One region of the Sphaerisporangium aureirubrum genome, then DNA from elsewhere that is predicted to be linked to it. Evidence: predicted binding sites of a transcription regulator. Region 1 holds the regulator's gene; the other holds the start of a gene.
The links. The regulator HrcA, encoded in region 1, represses chaperone genes, less so after heat shock. The targets are predictions, from matches to a motif close to TTGGCACTCTCNNNNNGAGAGTGCCAA.
Positions count from the first base shown of each region.

Region 1 (10,036 bases):
TTCAGCGTCAGCTCGGTGGCGCGCGGCAGCCCGCGCAACGGCATGCACGACTACCTCTGCGGCGAGTGCGCCGAGCCGCGCCGGGTGGACATCTGGCGCGAGTCGGACCGCGAGGAGCTGCGCAGCAAACCGCCGGGAGCCGGTCGCCTGGAGCTGTACCCCGGCACCGAGGGCGGGGGCGAGCTGTCCGCCGTGGACGAGGAGACGGTGCGCAGGTGCGTCCAGCTGTTCGGCCGGCTGGAGGAGGAGTTCGACCTGTGCGTGGTGGACCTCAGCGCGGGCCGCTCCTTCACCGCCGAGCTGGTGCTGCGGGCGACCGCGCGGCTCCCCGCGACCGCGTTCCGCTGGCTGGTCTTCCACCGCTGGACCCGCCAGCACATCATCGCGGCGGACGGCCTGGTCACCGGCGGCGGCGGGCTCCTCGAAGCCGGCGCGGGCTTCGGCCACAAGCCCGACGAACTGCGCGACCGCATCCGTTACGTGCGCACCGCCGTGCTGGAACCCGAGGCCGCCGAGCTCGACGGGCTGCGCGACGAGCAACGCGCCTGGCTGAGCGCCTGCGACGCCGAGCTGCGCGAGCTCGCCCGCCGGCGCGGGGTCGGGCGCACGGCCATGCTCGGCAAGGTGCCGCTGGACCCTGTCCTCCAGTGGCGCGAGCAGCTCATCTCCGACGAGGACGTACTCGTCAGCAAGATCGCCAACGCGGCGACGGCCGCCGCGTTCGCCTCCCTGGCGGAGAAGACGGTCGACGACAGCGCGTGGGAGGGCCTGTGACGCCGGTGGCCACGACCTTCTCCGAGGTCTCCGCGCAGCGGCGCAACGCCTCCGCGCCCTACGCCCACGTGTCCGTCGAGCTCGGCCACCTCTACATGGAAGATCTCGAAGCGGGCCCCGAGCGGCTCCGCGCGCAGTTCCGCCGGGTCGCGCCGTGGGTGCGCGCCCTCGGGGCCATGTGGGGGGAGCGCCTGACGGGCCGTCCGGCGCGGATCAGCACGTGCTTCCTCGTCGACGACTACTTCAGCCGCACCCGCACCCCCGCCGAGGTGCTCCCGGCGGTGCTGGAGGCGGCGGCGGGCAACGGCCTCACCATCGACTACATCGCCCGGGAGTCGGCCTGCGCCGAGTACGACGGCGCCGCGCCCGCCGGTCTGGTCGAGGGGCGCATCGTCGGGGACCCGCCGCCCGGCACCAACGGCTCCCGGCCGCCCGTCAAGGAGACCGGCTGGCTCTGCAACGGCGTGCGCTCGCCGCGTCCCACGGCCGCGACGGCCATGGGACGGCCGCAGGCGTGGGCCCCGCCGGCGCAAAACGCCAAGCGCGGGCACTCGGTGTTCGTGGACGTGGAGCTGTGGGACGAATCCGGCGCCGGGCGCGTCTGGTCCTGCGCGTTCCTCGCCTCGGTCTGGCAGCTGCTGCGGCTCGGCCTGCTGCGCGACGACGGCGCCCTGCCCCTGGCGCCCGTGCCCCGCGGCGACGCGTGGCCGTCCACCTGGGATGCGCTGCCCGCCATCGTCAAGCTGAACGAACAGGCCGCGCCGTTCACCGCCTACACCACGCTGTCGGTGCTGTCCCCGCGGTTCCTGCCGGTCGAGCTGGCCGTGCGCACCATCCTGAGCCAGGTCATGGTCGATCCCGACGTGATGAGGGACGTCGAGGCGCGCAGCGGCAAGGAAGGCGTCGCGCTCGAAGGCGAGCTCGTCGACCGCGTCTCCTACGTCTTCGCCTAGGGCGGCGGCCGATGCTGGTGATGGGAGAGGTCCACACGGTACTGCTCCAGAACTCCGGGGAGCTCCCCGAGTCCGACTGCGAGAAGATCCTCGCGCTGCTCGCCGGCGAGCGGGTGCGCCTGTCCCGCCGGCCCGTCGCGCACGCGGTGTCGCCCGAGACGCTGACCGGGGTCGACTGCCGCCTGCCGTCGGCGTCCCGCGCCCGGGTCCGGGGCGTCGGCACCGTCGTCACCAGGTGCGCCGTCACCGGGGGCCGGGTGGCGCAGGCCTCGGCGTACGCCCGCGTCACCCGCGCCGGCGTGGACCGGCGGCTGCCCTGGTCCCACTACCTCGCCGTGCCCGGCACCATCGAGGTGCTCGGCAAGGCCAGGGAGGACGACCTCGCCGCCGGCTGCGTCGCCGAGCTGCCCGCCGAGGTGCTCGACCTCGGGGCGATCTGCGGCCTCCGGTTGGACGCCGTGCAGTCCGCGCCGCTGCTCGACCGCCGGGCGCCGTTCCGGGCGTCCCGTACCCGGCTGCGCTGGGTCGCCGGGACCGGTGACCCGTCGATCCACCTGACGGTGCACGACGAGCGGCTGCGCACCCTGCGCCTGTCCCATCCCGAGGGGTTCACCGCCGGCGTCGTGGACCTCTGCGAGGACCTGGCGCTGCACGACTGGCTGCTGACCGCGCTCCTGCTGACCGTCGGCCGGGCGCGGCGGGACGGCGCCGCGGGCCTGCACGTGCCGAAGCTCGACGTGGCGATCGACCACCTGCTGCACCTGTGGATGCCCGCCGCCCGCCTTCCCGACGCCCTGCTCCCCCTGTGGGAGGCGCTCGACCGCCGGGCCGGGCTCACCCGACAGTGGCGCTCCCTCGTCGACCGGGTGCGCGACCAGGTCGCGATGAACACCCTGGCCCTGCTCCGCACGACCGCCGACGCCGGTGGGGAGGAAAATGACTGAGAGAACACCCAAGGTGTCCCCGGCGCTCGTCCCGCGGATCGTCCGGAAGATCCTCGTCACGGTGCTGGTCGGCGGGATGAGCTACCTGGTGACCAACGCCTTCATCAGCGACGACAACGACGACCTGTGGAGCCTGCTGCTCGCCACCTTCATCTCCGGTGTGATCTTCGTGGTGCAGTTCCTCGTCGACGTGGACGCCCAGCTCGACGCCCTGCGTCAGGAGCAGCGCGTCCAGCACCGCAGCACACACACGCTGGTGGCCGACGGCTTCGCGACGATCCACCGGTCCGGCGAGCTGTACGGCCTGATCGAGGCGTCCGCGATGCCGACCGACGTGGTGACGCGGTTCGCGCACAACGCCGCGAAGGCCGGCGGCGAGGACGCGCCGGAACTGGTGCGGAAACTGGTCCACCACGAGGTCGAGCGCGTGTCGCGTTTCCTCAAGGAGCTCGGCGACACCGGACGCGCCATCTACGAGGGCGAGGACCGCGAATGGCTGCTCGCGCTGGCGCTCAACACCCAGACCAGCCTGGACGCGATCAGCCTCAGCACCGTCGACGCGCGGGAGACCGAGTTCGCCGGCGGGTTCTGGATGACCGACCTCGGCCAGCGCTACCTCAAGATCCAGCGCGGCCTCGTGCGGCGCGGGGTCGGGGTGCGAAGGATCTTCATCATGGACCGTTCCGACCGCCAGGAATCCGAGTCCTTCCGCCGCGTCTGGAAATGGCAGACCGAGATCGGCATCGACGTGCGCGTGCTCGCCGACACCGACGCCCCGCCGACCCTGCGCGGCTCGCTGTCCGACTTCATCCTCTTCGACGACGTGATCTATTACGAGTCCAACCCGTCGCCGCAGCGCGGGGACGGCATCGCCCCGATGATCCTCAGCACCATCGTGGTCGGCGACCAGGAGAAGGTGCGCGAACGCGCGGAGAGGTTCAGGGAGCTGTGGGGAGCCGCGTCTCCGCTGGCGTGAGCGGCGCCTCCTGGGTGAGCGGCGTCCCCTCGGCCTTCGGCGGCGGCGCCTCCGCGATCGGGACGAACTCGCGGTCGGGGCGGCACACGTCGAGCATGTCGCGCGCCTCCGCGGTGACGGACCGGTCGATCAGCGCCGCCACCAGCTCGGCGGTCACCGGGGCGAGGGTCACGCCGAGGCCGCTGTGGCCCGTGGCCGCGAGCACCCGGTCGTGGTCGTCCACGAACCCGATGACGGGCCGGTGGTCCGTGCTCCCCGGGCGCAGGCCCGCCCAGTGCCTCTCGATGGGCCACGTGGCGGCCACCGGCATGAGGGCGGCGACGCCTCGCAGGATCTCCGCCCGTGCCCTGCCGGTGGCCCGTCTGTTCCGCACGTGCGGCTCGTACGTCACGCCGACGGCCACCCTGCCGTCGTGGCGGGGCACGAGGTACGGGAAGCCCTCGAAATCGCCCTCCCGGACCTCGGTGAAGACGTGATGGCGCAGGGGGTAGGTGGTCGCGCCGGGGGGCCGGGTGTCGAACGCCTCGCCCTTGATGGGGAACAGGTGGTGCCGCAGGTCGGGCAGGAAGCCGGCGCTGCGGTGACCGGCCGCGACGACGACGGTGCCCGCCGAGATCAGGGTGCCGTCGTCCAGCGTGAGCTCGGCGGCGCCAGGCAGCGAACGCAGGCAGGTCACCCGGGTCCCGGTCAGCACCCGGACGCCGGCGCGCCCGCACGCGAGCGTCCTCGCCAGGGCGGCCATCAGGTCTCTCGGGTCGAGCGCCAGCTCCTCGGGGAGCAGGAAGCCGCCGACCACCGACTCGCTCAGCAGCGGCTCGAGCTCCCTGGCCTCGGCGGCGCTGAGCTGCGAGATCTTGAACGGCAGTTCTCTCCACTGCGGGAGCACCTCGGTGACGAGGCGTTCCATCTCGGTCTCGTCGAGCGCCACCTGGATGTCGCCGCCCTCCAGCACCGGCAGGGGCGAGCCGGAGGCCTCGCGGAGCTCGTCCAGCCAGGCGGGGTACATCTCACGGCTGCGTCCGATCACGACGGTCAGCGGGCCGACGCAGGCGGGCTCGGTCTGGGTGAGGATGCCGCCCACCGCGGCGTCGGAGGCGCCGAGGCCGACGCGCGGCGCCTTGTCGACGACGACGACGCTCCGGCCCTGCGAGCCGAGCCGGTGGGCGATCGCGCATCCGATCACACCGGCACCGATGATCGCGACGTCGCAGGTCTCAGGCACGCGGGCTCCCAATACGAGGCCTCCCTCATTCGAAAAATAAGGGAGGCCGGGTCGTACCCGAAGGTCACAGTCGCGTGGCCCACGGAATTCTCGCCGGAGCGGAAGTTACCACCGTTAAAACGGCTAGGCAAAAAAGCGAGGAATTTGGTGAGTTAAATACGTGGGTCTTCGGCTGGGTTTACCTATTGTGGTGGATAATCCTTCGTGGTTCTTTTGTGGCGCCAATGTGCCGATAAATAGGGACTTCGTCAGGAGATGAAGCGGATGTTCATCGGATACCGGTAGTTCTCTCCCCGGTTGGCGGCTACCGCGGCCATGATCATGATGATCAGGGAGCCGATCCAGAGGATGGGGAGGAGGAACAGGCCGATGATCAGGAAGGACAGAACGAAGCAGATGATGTAGCCGATGAACAGGGTGATCTGGAAGTTCAGCGACTCCGCCGACTGGTCGCGGACGTAGGGGGACTCGTCCTTCTTGACCAAGTAGATGATGAGCGGGCCGATGAACGAGGTGAGCAGGCCCAGCAGGTGGGCGAGCATGGCCATCGTGGTGTCGTCGGTGCCGGGGCGCGGGCCGTAGCGGCCGGGGACGTGCGGGGGACGGGCACCCACCGGGCCGTAGCCCTGGCCGTATCCGGGCTGGCCGTAGCCCGGCTGTCCGTAACCGGGCTGTCCGTAGCCCGGCTGTCCGTAACCGGGCTGACCGTAGCCTGGCTGTCCGTAACCGGGCTGACCATAGCCTGGCTGTCCGTAGCCCGGTTGACCGTAGGGCTGCTGGTATCCGGGCTGGGCGTACGGGTCGCCGTAGCCGGGCTGTCCGTAGCCGGGCTGGTGGCCCTGGGGCTGGCCTTGTCCCTGCTGGCCGTAGCCCTGGTGTCCCTGCTCTCCGTGGCCCGGCCGGCCGTACCCCTGCCCCTCGGGGGCGCCGTACGGCTGGGCGGGCTGCTGGAAGCCGGGGCGGTCGGTGGGGGTGCGGTCGTCGTTGTCCTGCGGCGGGCCGTCTTGGGGGGGCTGGCTCATGGGTCCTCCTCGGTCGTCACGAAGTCGATCAGCTCCTCCACCCGGCCGAGGAGTTCGGGTTCCAGGTCGGTGTACGTGCGGACGGATCCGAGGATCCGGCGCCAGGCGTCCGCCGGGGTCAGCCGCCAGCCGAGGGCGTCGAGCACGCCCTCCTTCCACGGCACGCCGCGCGGCACCGACGGCCAGGCCGGGATGCCGAGGACCGAGGGTTTCACCGCCTGCCAGATGTCCACGAAAGGATGCCCGGCGATCAGTACCTGGGGGGAGGACACCCGGGCGGCGATGCGGCTCTCCTTGGAGCCGGGCACCAGGTGGTCGACCAGCACCCCGAGGCGCCGCCCGCGGCCGGGGGCGAAGTCCTCGACGATCGCGGGCAGGTCGTCGACGCCGGAGAGGTATTCCACCACGACGCCCTCGACCCGCAGGTCGTGGCCCCAGATCTTCTCCACCAGGGACGCGTCGTGCACACCTTCGACGTAGATGCGGCTCTCGCGTGCCACCTTGGCCCGCAGCCCGGCCACCGCGACGGACCCGGACGCGCTGCGCCCCGGGGCCGCCGAGGGCGCGTCGGGCCGCACCAGCGTCACCGGCCTGCCCTCCAGAAGGAACGCGGCGGGAGCCAGCGGGAAGACCCGCCTGCGCCCGAAGCGGTCCTCCAGCGTGACGGCCTCCTTGTCACAGGCCACCACGGCGCCGCAGAACCCGTCACCGGCGCCGTTCGCGTCCTCCACGACGAGGCCGGGGTCGGCGGGGACGCGCGGGATCTCGGCCCGCGGCCGTCTCCACCGGCCACCGGCCAGTACATCCTGTCCGTAGTCCCGCATAGCAGGGCACGCTAGCAAGCTCAGGCGCCGGGCGGGGGGGCCTGCCAGCCACCCCCGGCGTACGGCGAGCCCTGAATCTGGACGCGCTTGCGGAAGCGGCTGCGGCGGACCACCACCACGATCGTGACCACCACGGCCAGCAGGAACCCGGCCAGCGGCACCAGGATGAGCGCGAGCACCCCGCCGGCCAGCGCGCCGGCGTTCGCCGTCAGGGCCTTGCCCACGCCGAACGCCACCTGCTTGCCGTCGTCCGCCTGGCAGGTGAACTTGTACTCGCCCGCGGCGGGCACGCCGACGTCGAACAGCAGCTCCCACACCCGGCCGCCGGCCGTGATGGTCTGCGCGGTCGTCGGGTTGGACAGCTTGGCCTTGGCGCCCGTGGAGGTGTGCTCGGCCAGGCACGTCACGTTGGCCGGGCCGGACGACGACGCGTACAGGGCGGGCTTCTCGGCGGGGTCCACCGCGGCCACCACGCTGCCGCCGCTCTGGAACGTCTTGGTGGGCGCCGCGTCGTTGAGGGTCTTGAAGAGGCCGCCGGCGAAACCGGCGACGCCGATGCCGACGCAGACCACCGCGATGATCCACACCAGCACGACCCACAGCAGCCGGGGACGGACCGGGCCGGCCGAGGGCGGGGGAGCGCCATAGGGGTTCTGCGCGGAGCCCTGAGCGCCGTAGGAGGGGGCGCCGTAGCCCTGGCCGCCGGGGGGCGGGCCGTAACCCTGGCCGCCGGGCGGCGGGCCGTAGCCGGGGCCGCCGGGGGGCGGGCCGTAGCCACCGGGCTGGCCGCCGTAGCCGCCGGGCGGCGGGTAGCCCTGGCCGCCGGGCGGGTTGCCGTACGAGGGGCCGCCCGACGGGGAGCCGAAGGGCGGGCGGTCGCCGGGGCCGCCGCCGGGACCGCCGCCGTAGGGCTGGTCGCCGGCCTGGGCGCCGTAGGAAGGAGTTCCCTGGGCGCCGTGAGGGGGCGAGCCGGGGGCGGCCTGCTCGCCGAACGGGTAGGGACGCGGGATGTGGGCCGTCGCGTCGCCGGGCCGGGGGGTGTTCTCGGTCATGCCGAAAGTGTGGACCATCTCACTTGCCTGTCGATAGCAAGCCACTTGTCGGCGGGCCGGTTCCGGGCTGTGCCCCACGGGTTATCGCACCGTGTCGGCAGGAGCCGTACACTTGGCACTCGGGAACACTGAGTGCCAGGCCAGGCGTTCACGCAGGCACGGAGCAGGCAGGAGGTGAGCACATGCTCGATGATCGCAAGCTGGCGGTTCTGCGCGCCGTCGTCGAGGACTACGTGTCCACCAATGAACCCGTGGGCTCCAAGGCGTTGGCGGAGCGGCACAACCTCGGCGTCTCGCCGGCCACCGTCCGCAACGACATGGCGGTGCTGGAGGAGCAGGGGTACATCGCTCAGCCCCACACCAGCGCGGGACGCGTGCCCACCGACAAGGGCTACCGGCTGTTCGTCGACCGGCTGTCCCAGATCAAGCCGCTGTCCTCCGCCGAGCGCCGCGCCATCGAGACCTTCCTCGCCGGGGCCGTCGACCTCGACGACGTCGTGACGCGCACGGTGCGGCTGCTCGCGCAGCTCACCCGGCAGGTCGCGGTGGTGCAGTATCCCTCGCTGATCCGCTCCACGGTGCGGCACGTCGAGCTGGTGCCGCTGTCGGAGCGCCGCATCATGCTGGTGCTGATCACCAACACCGGGCGGGTCGAGCAGCGGGTCGTCGACCTCCCCGACGTGGTCGAGGACGACCGCATCGCCCACCTGCGGGCCGTGCTCAACGCCTGCCTGGACGGCTGCGCGCTGGGCCGCGTGCCCGAGACGGTGGCCGACCTGCAGGAGCGCCTGCCCGAGGACGACCGCCCGATGGCCGGCACGATCTTGTCCGTACTCCTGGACACCCTGGTCGACCGGCACGAAGAAAAGATCGTCTTCGCCGGGGCGGCCAACCTCACGGCCGACTTCACCGTCGGCCTGCGTGACGTGCTCGAAGCCCTTGAGGAACAGGTCGTGCTGATGCGGCTGCTCGGAGAAGTCGGCGACTCCTCCGTAACGGTGCGGATCGGCTCAGAGAACCCCTATTCGGGGCTTCGTGGCACTTCCATCGTCGCCGCCGGATACGGTTCGGGCGACAATGAACTGGCCCGGCTCGGAGTGCTGGGCCCGACGCGAATGGACTACCCGGTGACCATGGGAGCGGTGCGCGCAGTGGCACGCTATGTCGGCCAGATTCTGGCGGGGTCCTAGTGGCGCGCGACTACTACGCCATTCTCGGCGTCCGCCGTGACGCCGGGCAGGATGAGATCAAGAAGGCGTATCGCCGCCTGGCGCGCGAGCTGCACCCCGACCTGAACCCCGACCCGGAGACGCAGGAACGGTTCAAGGAGATCAACCAGGCGTACGAGGTCCTGTCGGACCCCAACAAACGCCAGATGTTCGATCTCGGGGCCGATCCCTACGGCGGGGGCGGCGGGGCCGGTTCCGCCGGTGCCGGTTTCGGCGCCGGGTTCCCGTTCAGCGACATCATGGACGCCTTCTTCGGCGGCGGCGCCGGGGCACGCGGGCCGCGGTCCCGGGCGCGGCGCGGGCGCAACGCCACCATCCGCGTCGAGCTCGACCTCGCCGAGTCGGCGTTCGGCACCACCCGTGAGCTGGTCGTGGACACCGCCATCCTGTGCGAGGTCTGCCACGGCTCCGGTGCGGCGTCCGGCACCCACCCCGACACCTGCGACATGTGCCACGGCCGCGGCGAGATCTCCCAGGTGACCCGCTCGTTCCTCGGCCAGGTCATGACCGCCCGCCCGTGCCCCCAGTGCGGTGGCTTCGGCTCGATCATCCAGCACCCCTGCCAGGAGTGCTCCGGCGACGGCCGCGTCCGCACCCGCCGCACCATCAAGGTCCGCATCCCCGCGGGCGTCGAGGACGGCACCCACATCCAGCTCGCCGGCGAAGGCGAGATCGGCCCCGGCGGCGGCCCCCCCGGCGACCTGTTCCTGGAGATCGTCGAACGCGCCCACCAGATCTTCGAGCGCCGCGGCGACGACCTCCACTGCACCGTCCAGATCCCCATGACCGCCGCCGCCCTCGGCACCACCCTCACGGTCGAGACCCTGGACGGCGCCGAAGAGATCGACATCCGCCCCGGCGCCCAGTCCGGCCAGGTGATCCCCCTGTACAGCAAGGGCGTCCAGCACCTCAACGAGACCGGCCGAGGCGACCTCCTGATCCACATCAACGTGGAAACCCCCACCCGCCTGGACCCCGCCCAGGAAGACCTCCTGAAGGAACTCTCCAAACTCCGCGGCGAAGAACGCCCCCCCGGCAAA
Region 1 is NZ_JBHSRF010000089.1:157-10,192, reverse strand. Features, by position in the region: gene ACFP1K_RS35310 (SCO2523 family variant P-loop protein) at 1-774, shown strand, start outside; gene ACFP1K_RS35305 (SCO2522 family protein) at 771-1,727, shown strand; gene ACFP1K_RS35300 (SCO2521 family protein) at 1,739-2,671, shown strand; gene ACFP1K_RS35295 (hypothetical protein) at 2,664-3,647, shown strand; gene ACFP1K_RS35290 (NAD(P)/FAD-dependent oxidoreductase) at 3,610-4,869, opposite strand; gene ACFP1K_RS35285 (DUF4870 domain-containing protein) at 5,118-5,891, opposite strand; gene ACFP1K_RS35280 (DUF3097 domain-containing protein) at 5,888-6,715, opposite strand; gene ACFP1K_RS35275 (hypothetical protein) at 6,736-7,767, opposite strand; gene hrcA (heat-inducible transcriptional repressor HrcA) at 7,950-8,957, shown strand; gene dnaJ (molecular chaperone DnaJ) at 8,957-10,036, shown strand, end outside.

Region 2 (10,036 bases), on a different contig from region 1:
CCGGCCATTCGGTACCAGGGCATCTGGGTCTTCAGCTCGGGTGCGGTGTTGCGCCACTTGGCGGACGCATTCGCGGCGGAGCACGGTGAGCCCGGCAGGCTCGGAGGTGCGGGGTGTCCCCGCAGGAGAACAGCCCTTGCGCCTTTCGCGCGAAGCGCGCCCTCCGCGAGGACCATTTCACCGGCGCCGCGCAAACGCGGGGTTGTCCGCCATAAGCGGTGCCGGTTTCGCCGCACCACGTCCCGCCGACCCGGCGCCGGGTGGAACGACCGTCCGGGGAGACGGGCACGGGCGACGGCAGGGCGGTCCCGCCCTGCCGGGACGGTACCCCCATGAGCACCGCGCCTCCCACAGGCACGGACAGCGGGCCAACCACCGTAAGGCGGCGCCGGGTTCGCCGTACGACGTCCGCCGTCCCCGTGCCGGTAGGACGGACCCGACTGGCGGTGAGGCGGCCGAGCCGTGGGCGACAGGGCTCCCGGGGTGCAACCGGGACCACCAGAGCTCCCACCCCTGGTGGGGGTGCGTCTACGTGCGGTGATGGACGCGCTGTGGATCGGGTGGGCTGTGGTCGGCATGGTGGTAATCGACAACGGGTGGGTCCATCCACCCTGGCCGGAGCGGGTTTGATGTCCTTCGGTCCCTTGACGTCAGCTATTCCTGGAGCGCCGACCCGCGGCGGGTTTCTCGCCGTACGGCGGCGCCGGGTTCGCCGCACCACGTCCCGCCGACCCGGCGCCGGGTGGAACAACCGTCCGGGGAGACGGGCACGGGCACGGGGGCGGGCACGAGCACGAGCACGAGCACGAGCACGAGCGCGGGCACGGGCACGAGCACGACCGCGGGCACGAGCACGACCGCGAGCACGGGCGCCGTCACAGGGCGGGACTGCCCTGACGGGACGGCGCCGCCAGGCGCGCGCCACTCACGTAGCCCCTTGTGGGGTGGTAAGGGCTAGTGGTGGCCGGGCTAGTGGTGGTGGGGGGCTACCACTACCTCTACGCGTTGGAATTCCTTGATGTCGGAGTAGCCGGCGGTGGCCATGGTGCGGCGGAGGGCGCCCATCAGGTTCATGGAGCCGTCGGCGACGGTTGAGGGGCCGTGGAGGATTTCTTGCATGGTGCCGATGGTGCCTACTTCTACGCGGGCGCCTCTCGGGAGGTCGGGGTGGTGGGATTCGGAGCCCCAGTGGTGGCCTTGGCCGGGGGCCTCGACCGCGCGGGCGAGGGGGGAGCCGACCATCACGGCGTCGGAGCCGCAGGCTATGGCTTTGGCTATGTCGCCGGAGCTGGTCATGCCGCCGTCGGCGATCACGTGGACGTAGCGGCCGCCGGACTCGTCGAGGTAGTCGCGGCGGGCGGCGGCGACGTCGCCGATGGCGGTGGCCATGGGGACGGCCACGCCCAGGACGGTGCGGGTGGTGTGGCCGGAGCCGCCGCCGAAGCCGACCAGGACGCCGGCGGCGCCGGTGCGCATGAGGTGGAGGGCGGCGGTGTAGGTGGCGCAGCCGCCGACGACCACGGGGACGTCTAGCTCGTAGATGAACTGCTTGAGGTTGAGGGGCTCGGCGCGGCCGGAGACGTGCTCGGCCGAGACGGTGGTGCCGCGGATGACGAAGATGTCGGCGCCGGCGTCGATCACCGCCTTGTAGTGCTGGGCGGTGCGCTGGGGGGACAGCCGGGCGGCGGTGGTCACCCCGGCCGAGCGGACCTCCTCGATGCGGCGGCCGATGAGCTCGTCGCTGATCGGCGCGGAGTAGATCTCCTGCAGCCGCCGGGTCGCCGCCTCACCGTGCAGCTCGGCGACCTCGGACAACAGAGGCGCCGGGTCCTCGTAGCGGGTCCACAGCCCTTCGAGGTCCAGCACGGCGAGCCCGCCGAGCCGTCCGATCTGGATGGCGGTCGCCGGTGAGACCACGCTGTCCATCGGGCTGACCACGACGGGCAGCTCGAAGCGGTAGGCGTCGATCTGCCAGGCGATCGACACCTCCTCCGGGTCCCGGGTGCGCCGCGACGGCACGATGCCGATCTCGTCCAGCGCGTACCCGCGGCGCCCGCTCTTGCCGCGCCCGATCTCAACCTGAGTCATGCTCTCGCTCGTTCCCGTTCCTCGGTGACGCCCACACCTGGGGCACACATCGTTCTACCCCACCACGACCCGTACATCCCGGGCGCGGCCCCGGGGTCAGCGGCCGTGGTAGTTGGGGGCCTCGACGGTCATCTGGATGTCGTGCGGGTGGCTCTCCTTGAGGCCCGCGGCGGTGATGGGCATCAGCAGGCCGTTGTCGTGGAGCTCGGCGATGGTGCGCGAGCCGGTGTACCACATGCCCTGCCGAAGGCCGCCGACGAGCTGGTGGGCGACGGCGGCCACCGGGCCGCGGTAGGGCACCTGGCCCTCGATGCCCTCGGGGATGAACTTGTCCTCGCTGGCGACGTTCTCCTGGAAGTAGCGGTCCTTGCTGTAGGAGCCGCCGCGCTCGCGGTTGCGCACCGCGCCCAGGGAGCCCATGCCGCGGTACGACTTGAACTGCTTGCCGTTGATGAAGATCAGCTCACCGGGCGACTCCTCGCACCCGGCGAGCAGCGACCCCAGCATCACGGCGTCCGCCCCGGCGGCCAGCGCCTTGGCGATGTCCCCCGAGTACTGCAGGCCGCCGTCGCCGATCACCGGGACGTTCGCGGGGCCCGCGGCCAGGGACGCCTCGTGGATGGCGGTGACCTGGGGAGCGCCCACGCCGGCGACCACGCGGGTGGTGCAGATGGAGCCGGGGCCCACTCCGACCTTGACCGCGTCGACGCCGGCGTCGATCAGCGCCTGCGCGCCCGCGCGGGTGGCGATGTTGCCGGCGATCACGTCGACCTGGCCACCGGCCTTGATCTTGGCCACCATGTCGCACACCCCGCGCGAGTGGCCGTGGGCGGTGTCGACCACGATGACGTCGACCCCGGCCTCGATCAGCGCCTGGGCCCGCTTCTCGGCGTCGCCCGCGACGCCGACCGCCGCGCCGACCACGAGCCGGCCGTCGGCGTCCTTGGTGGCGAGGGGATACTGCTCGCTTTTCGTGAAATCTTTCACAGTAATCAGGCCGCGCAGCCGGCCCGCGGCGTCCACGAGGGGCAGCTTCTCGACCTTGTTGTGCCGCAGCAGCCGGAAGGCCTCGTCGCGCGACACCCCGACAGGGGCGGTGACCAGCGGCATCGCGGTCATGACCTCGCGCACGGGGCGGTTGTGATCGGCCTCGAATCGCATGTCGCGGTTGGTGACGATGCCGAGCAGGACGCCACTGTGGTCGGTGACCGGCACGCCGGAGATGCGGTACTTGGCGCACAGGCGCTCCACGTCGGCGAGCGTGTCGTCCGGCGCGCAGGTGACGGGGTTGGTGACCATGCCGGCCTCGGAGCGTTTTACCAGGTCGGCCTGCTGGGCCTGGTCCTCGATGGAGAGGTTGCGGTGCAGGATGCCGATGCCGCCCTGCCTGGCCATGGCCACCGCCATGCGCGCCTCGGTCACGGTGTCCATCGCGGCGGACACCAGCGGGATGCGCAGGGTGATCGAACGCGACAAACGAGTGGTGGTATCCGCGTCACCGGGTTGGAGATCAGAATAAGCGGGCACCAGTAGCACGTCATCGAACGTCAGCCCCGGTTCGGTGAACTTGGCCATCTGTCACCCTCCTGCCCATTGGCGCGCTCAAAACGGGGAAAGGCGCCGGCCCCGTGCACAGTTTAGTGGGCCCCAGGTCAGAGGCTCGTCCCGCCTGTGGACGGGCGGCGCGAGCGTCGTAGGCTCATCCGCTTCCCGGCACTTCCCCTCACCGGGACAACCAAGGGTCATAAGGTGGAATGCGTGCTGGAAGACGTCCCCCGCGACCCGTTCGCGGACGACCCGAACGACCCCACCGCGGTACTGGGCGAGCTCGACCACTCCGAGCCGCTGACCTTGGCCGAGCGCGACGAGGCGCTCACCGACCTCGCCGACGTGGAGGTCTTTCGCTCGCTGCTCGAACCGCGGGGTGTCCTCGGGCTGTGCCTGGACTGTCCGGAGTGCGGCGAGCAACACTATTTCGGCTGGGATCTACTGCGCGGAAACCTCCGCCAGATGATCGACCACGGGCGGCCTCAGGTCCACGAGCCCGCCTTCGAACCCGACCCCGCGAACTACGTCTCCTGGGAATACGCCCGCGGCTACGTCGACGGCGTGATCGACACCGAGGAGAGCCGCTGATCGACGTCCTCGGCCAGCGCCCGCAACAGGCGTACCACGGTGTCCGCCGCGCCGGAGTCACCGCCCGGCATGGGGCCCCTGCGCGCCAGCGCGTCGAGGACCGCGTCAGTCGAGAGCACTGCCGGATCCACCTCCGGCCCGTGTCTCCGGACCGGATGCGCCGGGCGGAGGGCGGTCAAGCTATCGACTCCATGTCGGCCATCGCCCTGAGCCTGGCCAGCGCCCGGTGCTGGGCGACGCGAACCGCACCTGGTGACATACCCAGTACGTTACCCGTCTCCTCGGCGGACAGTCCCGAGACCACCCGCAAAATGATCAGCTCGCGCTGGTTGTCGGGAAGACGCGACAACAGCGCGCGGGCGTGCTCGGCCTCGATGTAACGCACCACGGTCTCCTCCGGCCCCGGCCCCTGGTCGGGACCGTCCGGAAGATCCTGGGTGGGCACGGCGGAACGCACCGAACTACGCAGCGCGTCGGCGACCTTGTGCGAGGCGATGCCGAAGACGAACGACGCGAACGGACGGCCCATGTCCCGGTAACGCGGCAGCGCGGCGAGCACCGCGATGCACACCTCCTGGGCGACATCGTCGGCTATGTGGTAATGACCGGAGACCCGGCCGAGCCTGGCACGGCAATAGCGCACCACCATAGGGCGCAACCGCCCCAGCAATGATTCGATCGCGCTGCGATCCCCTTGTACGGCAAGGCTCGTCAGATCCCTGAGGTCGGACTCATCCGATCTCGTCGCAAGCCTTACCCCAGCCTTGGCGTCGGCGACGCATCCCTCGGTCACGTTACGCATGATGCCCGCCACGATCGCGCATGTCGTCATCGTGAATGGATACGGATTGGTCACATTGACGCGTCGATAACCGAGGGTAATCATCCGAACACAGGAGTGTTTCCATATTTCACGGGCGAACCCGAATTCGCGGGTATTTGTTAGACGTCGCCCCTGACGGGGAAGGGATGAGGGTGACGTACGCCCGACGCCCCGGCCCGCCGATCGGTTTACCGTGCCGTCAAATCGAGCGCCAGGAAAATCGTTTGCGCAAATAGTCACGGCCCGCGCCTAGTGTCAGGCGCGGGCCGTGGCCGTCAGGAAGAGCGGGTGCGGGTCAGTGGCCGTGGCCGTGCCCGTGTCCCTGGCCCGCGGCGGCCGGAGCCTCGTCCTCGGGCTTGTCCACGACGAGCACCTCGGTGGTGAGGAGCATGCCCGCGATGGACGCGGCGTTCTGCACCGCGGAGCGGGTGACCTTCACCGGGTCGATGACGCCCTCGGCGACCAGGTCGCCGTACTGGCCGGTGGCCGCGTTGAGGCCGTGGCCGGCCGGCAGCTCGCTGATCTTGGCGGTGATGACGTAGCCCTCGAGGCCGGCGTTCTCCGCGATCCAGCGGGCGGGCTCGACGAGCGCCCGGCGGACGATGGCGACGCCGGTGGCCTCGTCGCCGCTCAGGCCGAGGTCGTCCAGCTCCTTGGACAGGTGCACCAGCGCCGAGCCGCCGCCGGAGACGATGCCCTCTTCGATCGCGGCGCGGGTGGCCGAGATCGCGTCCTCGAGGCGGTGCTTCTTCTCCTTGAGCTCCACCTCGGTGGCCGCGCCGACGCGCAGGATGCACACGCCGCCGGACAGCTTGGCGAGGCGCTCCTGGAGCTTCTCGCGGTCCCAGTCCGAGTCGGTGTTCTCGATGGCGTACTGGATCTCACGGACGCGGTCCTGGATGGCCTGGGTGTCGCCCGAGCCCTCCACGATGGTCGTGTTGTCCTTGTCCACCACGATGCGGCGGGCGGTGCCCAGCACCTCGGTGCCGACGTTCTCGAGCTTCAGGCCGAGCTCCTCGGACACCAGCTGGCCGCCGGTGAGGATGGCCATGTCCTGGAGCATCGCCTTGCGGCGGTCACCGAAGCCGGGGGCCTTGACGGCCACCGAGGTGAACGTGCCGCGGATCTTGTTGGTGACCAGGACGGCGAGGGCCTCACCCTCGATGTCCTCGGCGACCACGAACAGCGGCTTCTTGGTCTGGGCGACCTTCTCCAGCAGCGGGAGGAACCCGGCGATGGAGGAGATCTTGCCGAGGTGCAGCAGGACGTAGGCGTCCTCCAGCACGGCTTCCATGCGCTCGGGGTCGGTCACCATGTACGGCGACAGGTACCCCTTGTCGAACTGGAGACCCTCGGTGAACTCGAGCTCCAGGCCCATGGTGTTGGACTCTTCGACGGTGATCACGCCGTCCTTGCCCACCTTGTCGAACGCCTCGGCGATCAGCTCGCCGATCTTGGCGTCCTGGGCGGAGATGGTCGCGACGTTCGCGATCTCCTTCTTGTCCTCCACGGTGCGGGCCCGCTCCAGGAGGCGGTCGCTGACCGCGCGCGCGGCGATGTCGATGCCACGCTTGAGGCTCAGCGGGGACGCGCCGGCCGCGACGTTGCGCAGGCCCTCGCGCACCATGGCCTGGGCCAGCACGGTCGCGGTGGTGGTGCCGTCACCGGCGACGTCGTTGGTCTTGGTCGCCACTTCCTTGGCGAGCTGCGCGCCGAGGTTCTCGTACGGCTTGTCGAGCTCGACCTCACGGGCGATGGTGACACCGTCGTTGGTGATGGTCGGGGCACCGAACTTCTTGTCGATGACGACGTTCCGCCCGCGCGGTCCAAGGGTCACCTTGACGGCGTCCGCGAGGGCGTTGACGCCACGCTCAAGCGCGCGGCGGGCGTCCTCGTCGAACTCCAGGATCTTCGGCATTTAAGGTCCTCTCAGCATCAGAGCCCCGGGCCTTCTTCTGAAGCACCCGGGGCTTGATACGCGTTTTCTAGTAAGGCTCCGTTGTAGATGGCCGCTTACGCGCCCGGGGCTTTACTTCTCGATGATCGCGAGAACGTCACGGGCGGAGAGCACCAGGTACTCCTCGCCGCCGTACTTGACCTCGGTACCGCCGTACTTGCTGTAGAGGACGACGTCCCCTTCCTTGACGTCGAGCGGGATGCGCTTCTCGCCGTCCTCGTCCCAGTTGCCCGGGCCCACCGCGAGGACCTTGCCCTCTTGCGGCTTCTCCTTGGCGGTGTCCGGGATAACCAGACCGGAAGCGGTCGTCTGCTCGGCCTCAAGCGGCTGGACCACGATGCGGTCGCCGAGCGGCTTAACGGGAACCTTGGTGGCGGTCGTCACGATCGGACCTCCCCTTCAGATTGTGATGATGAGCTGAAGAGGCGACCAGCGGCCTGCCGTCGCGGGTGTCAGACCTGCCTCGTCGCATTATGTCTGGCACTCTCCCTCGTCGAGTGCCAACACTGAACAGTATGCAAGGGCGCCGACACAGTCAACACGGACAGGCCGTCCCAGGTCAGTGCGCTTAACCGTACCGCAGCCAACAGAACGTTCCTCGCGTGATATGTCCGCCTCAGTACCGCTGTGACCTGCTCCTCGTCACCCCGCACGACCCGGTAGCGTCAGCGGGCGTGGACCATGACGCTTTCCGCGAACTTCTGACCCCGCACGGCCAGAAGGCACTGGCCGACGCCGTGCGGATGGTCGAGGACGGCGCGGACGCGGTCGCGGCGGCCGTGGGACTGCGCAGGACCCACCCCGCGGACCTCGCGGGCGCCGCGCTGACCCAGGCGCGGCTGCGCGCACGGGGCGCGGCGAAGTTCGGGGCGGACGCCGCGGTGATGTACTTCACACCGGACGGGCTGGAACAGGCGACCCGCGCCGAGGTGGCCGACCACCGGGCCCGCCGCTTCGAGCCGGGCGCCCGGGTGGCCGACGTCTGCTGCGGGATCGGCGGCGACCTGCTCGCGCTGGCCCGCGCCGGGTGCGTGGTCGACGCGGTGGACCGCGACCCGCTCACCGTGGAGGTCGCGCGGGCCAACGCGGACGCGCTCGGCCTGTCCGGCCGGGTCACCGTGACGGTGGGGGACGCCGCCGGCGTGACGCCCGAGCGGTACGACGCGCTGTTCGCCGACCCGGCGCGGCGGGTCACCGGCAGGCGCGTCTTCGACCCCCTGTCCTACTCGCCGCCCTGGCCGGACGTCCTCGCCCTGGCCGGCCGGGCCCGCGGCGCGTGCCTGAAGGTGGCGCCCGGCGTGCCGTACGAGCTGCTGCCCGCGGGGGCGGAGGCCGAGTGGGTGTCCTACCGGGGGGAGGTCAAGGAGGCGGCGGTGTGGACCGGCGCCCTGGGCCCGGCGGACGGCGCCTCGGACGGCCTCCCCGCGGACGGGGGCGTTCTGCGGCGGGCCACCATGCTGCCGTCCGGGCTGAGCATGACGCCGGATCCCGGGCTCGGCGAGCCGGCGGTGGGGCCGGTGGCGCGGTATCTGTACGAGCCGGACGGGGCCGCGATCCGGGCACATCTGGTGGCCGAGGTGGCGGCGGCGGTGGGCGGGCACCTGCTCGATCCGCGCATCGCGTACATCACCGGGGACGGGCCGGAGGTCACGCCGTGGGCGTCGCGCTACGAGGTGCGGGAAACCATGCCCTTTTCCGGGAAACGGCTGCGGGCGGCGCTGCGGGAACGCGAGATAGGTGCGGTGACGCTGAAGAAAAGGGGCTCGGCGCTGGACTTGGAGAGACTTCGTAGGGATTTGAGGCTGTCCGGGGGCAATTCTTGCGTTGTGGTGCTCACCCGAATTGGCGAGAATCCGTACGCGTTGATCTGTGAACCCGCCTGACCTGCGACGATAGCAAATGCGGGCATTTTATCGGTAATCACGATGTTTTAAAGTCGGCCCCGAAAGCGTCGTGGTCAAGCACTACAGTTGGCCAGCGCGGGATTTCGCTGACCGACGTTTCACCCTTTTGCTGAGTCATGCCCGCCGGCCGCACCGCTCCACCGCCGCGTGTGCCGCCCGCGAGCGAAGGAGCCCTCGGTGGACCACTCCAACCACACCCTCCTCCAGGCGGGAAGCCAGACCGCCATCTCCGACCGCATGCGCGAGCTCCTCGCCCGCGCGGCGCAGGACCACGTCTACGAGCAGCGCACCCAGGGCGCCGTGCTCGACGAGATCCGCCAGCGGCTCGAGGGCATGGAGTGGCTGCTGCGCGAGGTACGCGAGCGGGAACTCGGCGGGCTGAGCGTCGTGCTCGAGGACATGGGCGGGCGGCTCGGCGAGCTGGCCACCCGCCCGCCCGCCTGGGCCGAGGGGCTCGCCCAGCACGTCGAGATCGTCCGTGACCGTGTGGACGGCGTCGGCAGCCGGGTGGCGGGCATCGGCGACCGCATCGAGTCGGTGGGCGACCGCGTCAAGCCCGTGGCCGAGCTGCCCGGCCTGCTGACCGACCTGTGCACCGTCCGGGAGGGGGTCGCCGAGGCGCTCAAACGCATCCAGGCGGTCCTGGACGGCACGCAGGGGATGACCGACCGCATGGCCGAGTTCACCCGCCGCCTGGCCCAGTTCCAGTCCGGCATCGAGGCCGCCGGGGGCCGCTTCACCCGCGTCGACAAGGCCCTGCTCGACCTCACCCAGCGCACCGAGCGCGTGGAGGGCTGCGTCCTCGACCTCAGCGAAGGCATGGAGGACACCCTCACCGCCACCATGGACCGCCTGACCGCCACCATGGACCGCCTCGCCGGCGGCCTCGACGGCGTCACCGGCAGAGTCACCGACTCCGAGTCCCACCTGGCCACCCGCCTCGCCTCCATCGACGCCCACCTCACCACCCTGACCACCCGCTTAGAGTCCCTGGACTCCCGCCTCGGCACCCACACGGACACCACCCGCTCCCACCTCCAGACCCTGACCACCCACGCCGAGTCCACCCACTCCCAGCTCCAGTCCCTGACCGACCACGCCGAGTCCACCCACACCCGCCTCCAGACC
Region 2 is NZ_JBHSRF010000133.1:804-10,839, reverse strand. Features, by position in the region: gene ACFP1K_RS39755 (hypothetical protein) at 655-879, opposite strand; gene ACFP1K_RS39750 (GuaB3 family IMP dehydrogenase-related protein) at 970-2,088, opposite strand; gene guaB (IMP dehydrogenase) at 2,185-3,663, opposite strand; gene ACFP1K_RS39740 (DUF5319 domain-containing protein) at 3,847-4,224, shown strand; gene ACFP1K_RS39735 (hypothetical protein) at 4,185-4,343, opposite strand; gene ACFP1K_RS39730 (sigma-70 family RNA polymerase sigma factor) at 4,400-5,026, opposite strand; gene groL (chaperonin GroEL) at 5,343-6,965, opposite strand; gene groES (co-chaperone GroES) at 7,077-7,388, opposite strand; gene ACFP1K_RS39715 (class I SAM-dependent methyltransferase) at 7,679-8,887, shown strand; gene ACFP1K_RS39710 (hypothetical protein) at 9,086-10,036, shown strand, end outside.
Region 2: a site for HrcA is predicted at 7,482-7,508, ahead of groES (co-chaperone GroES). Genes of this name have one in related genera too.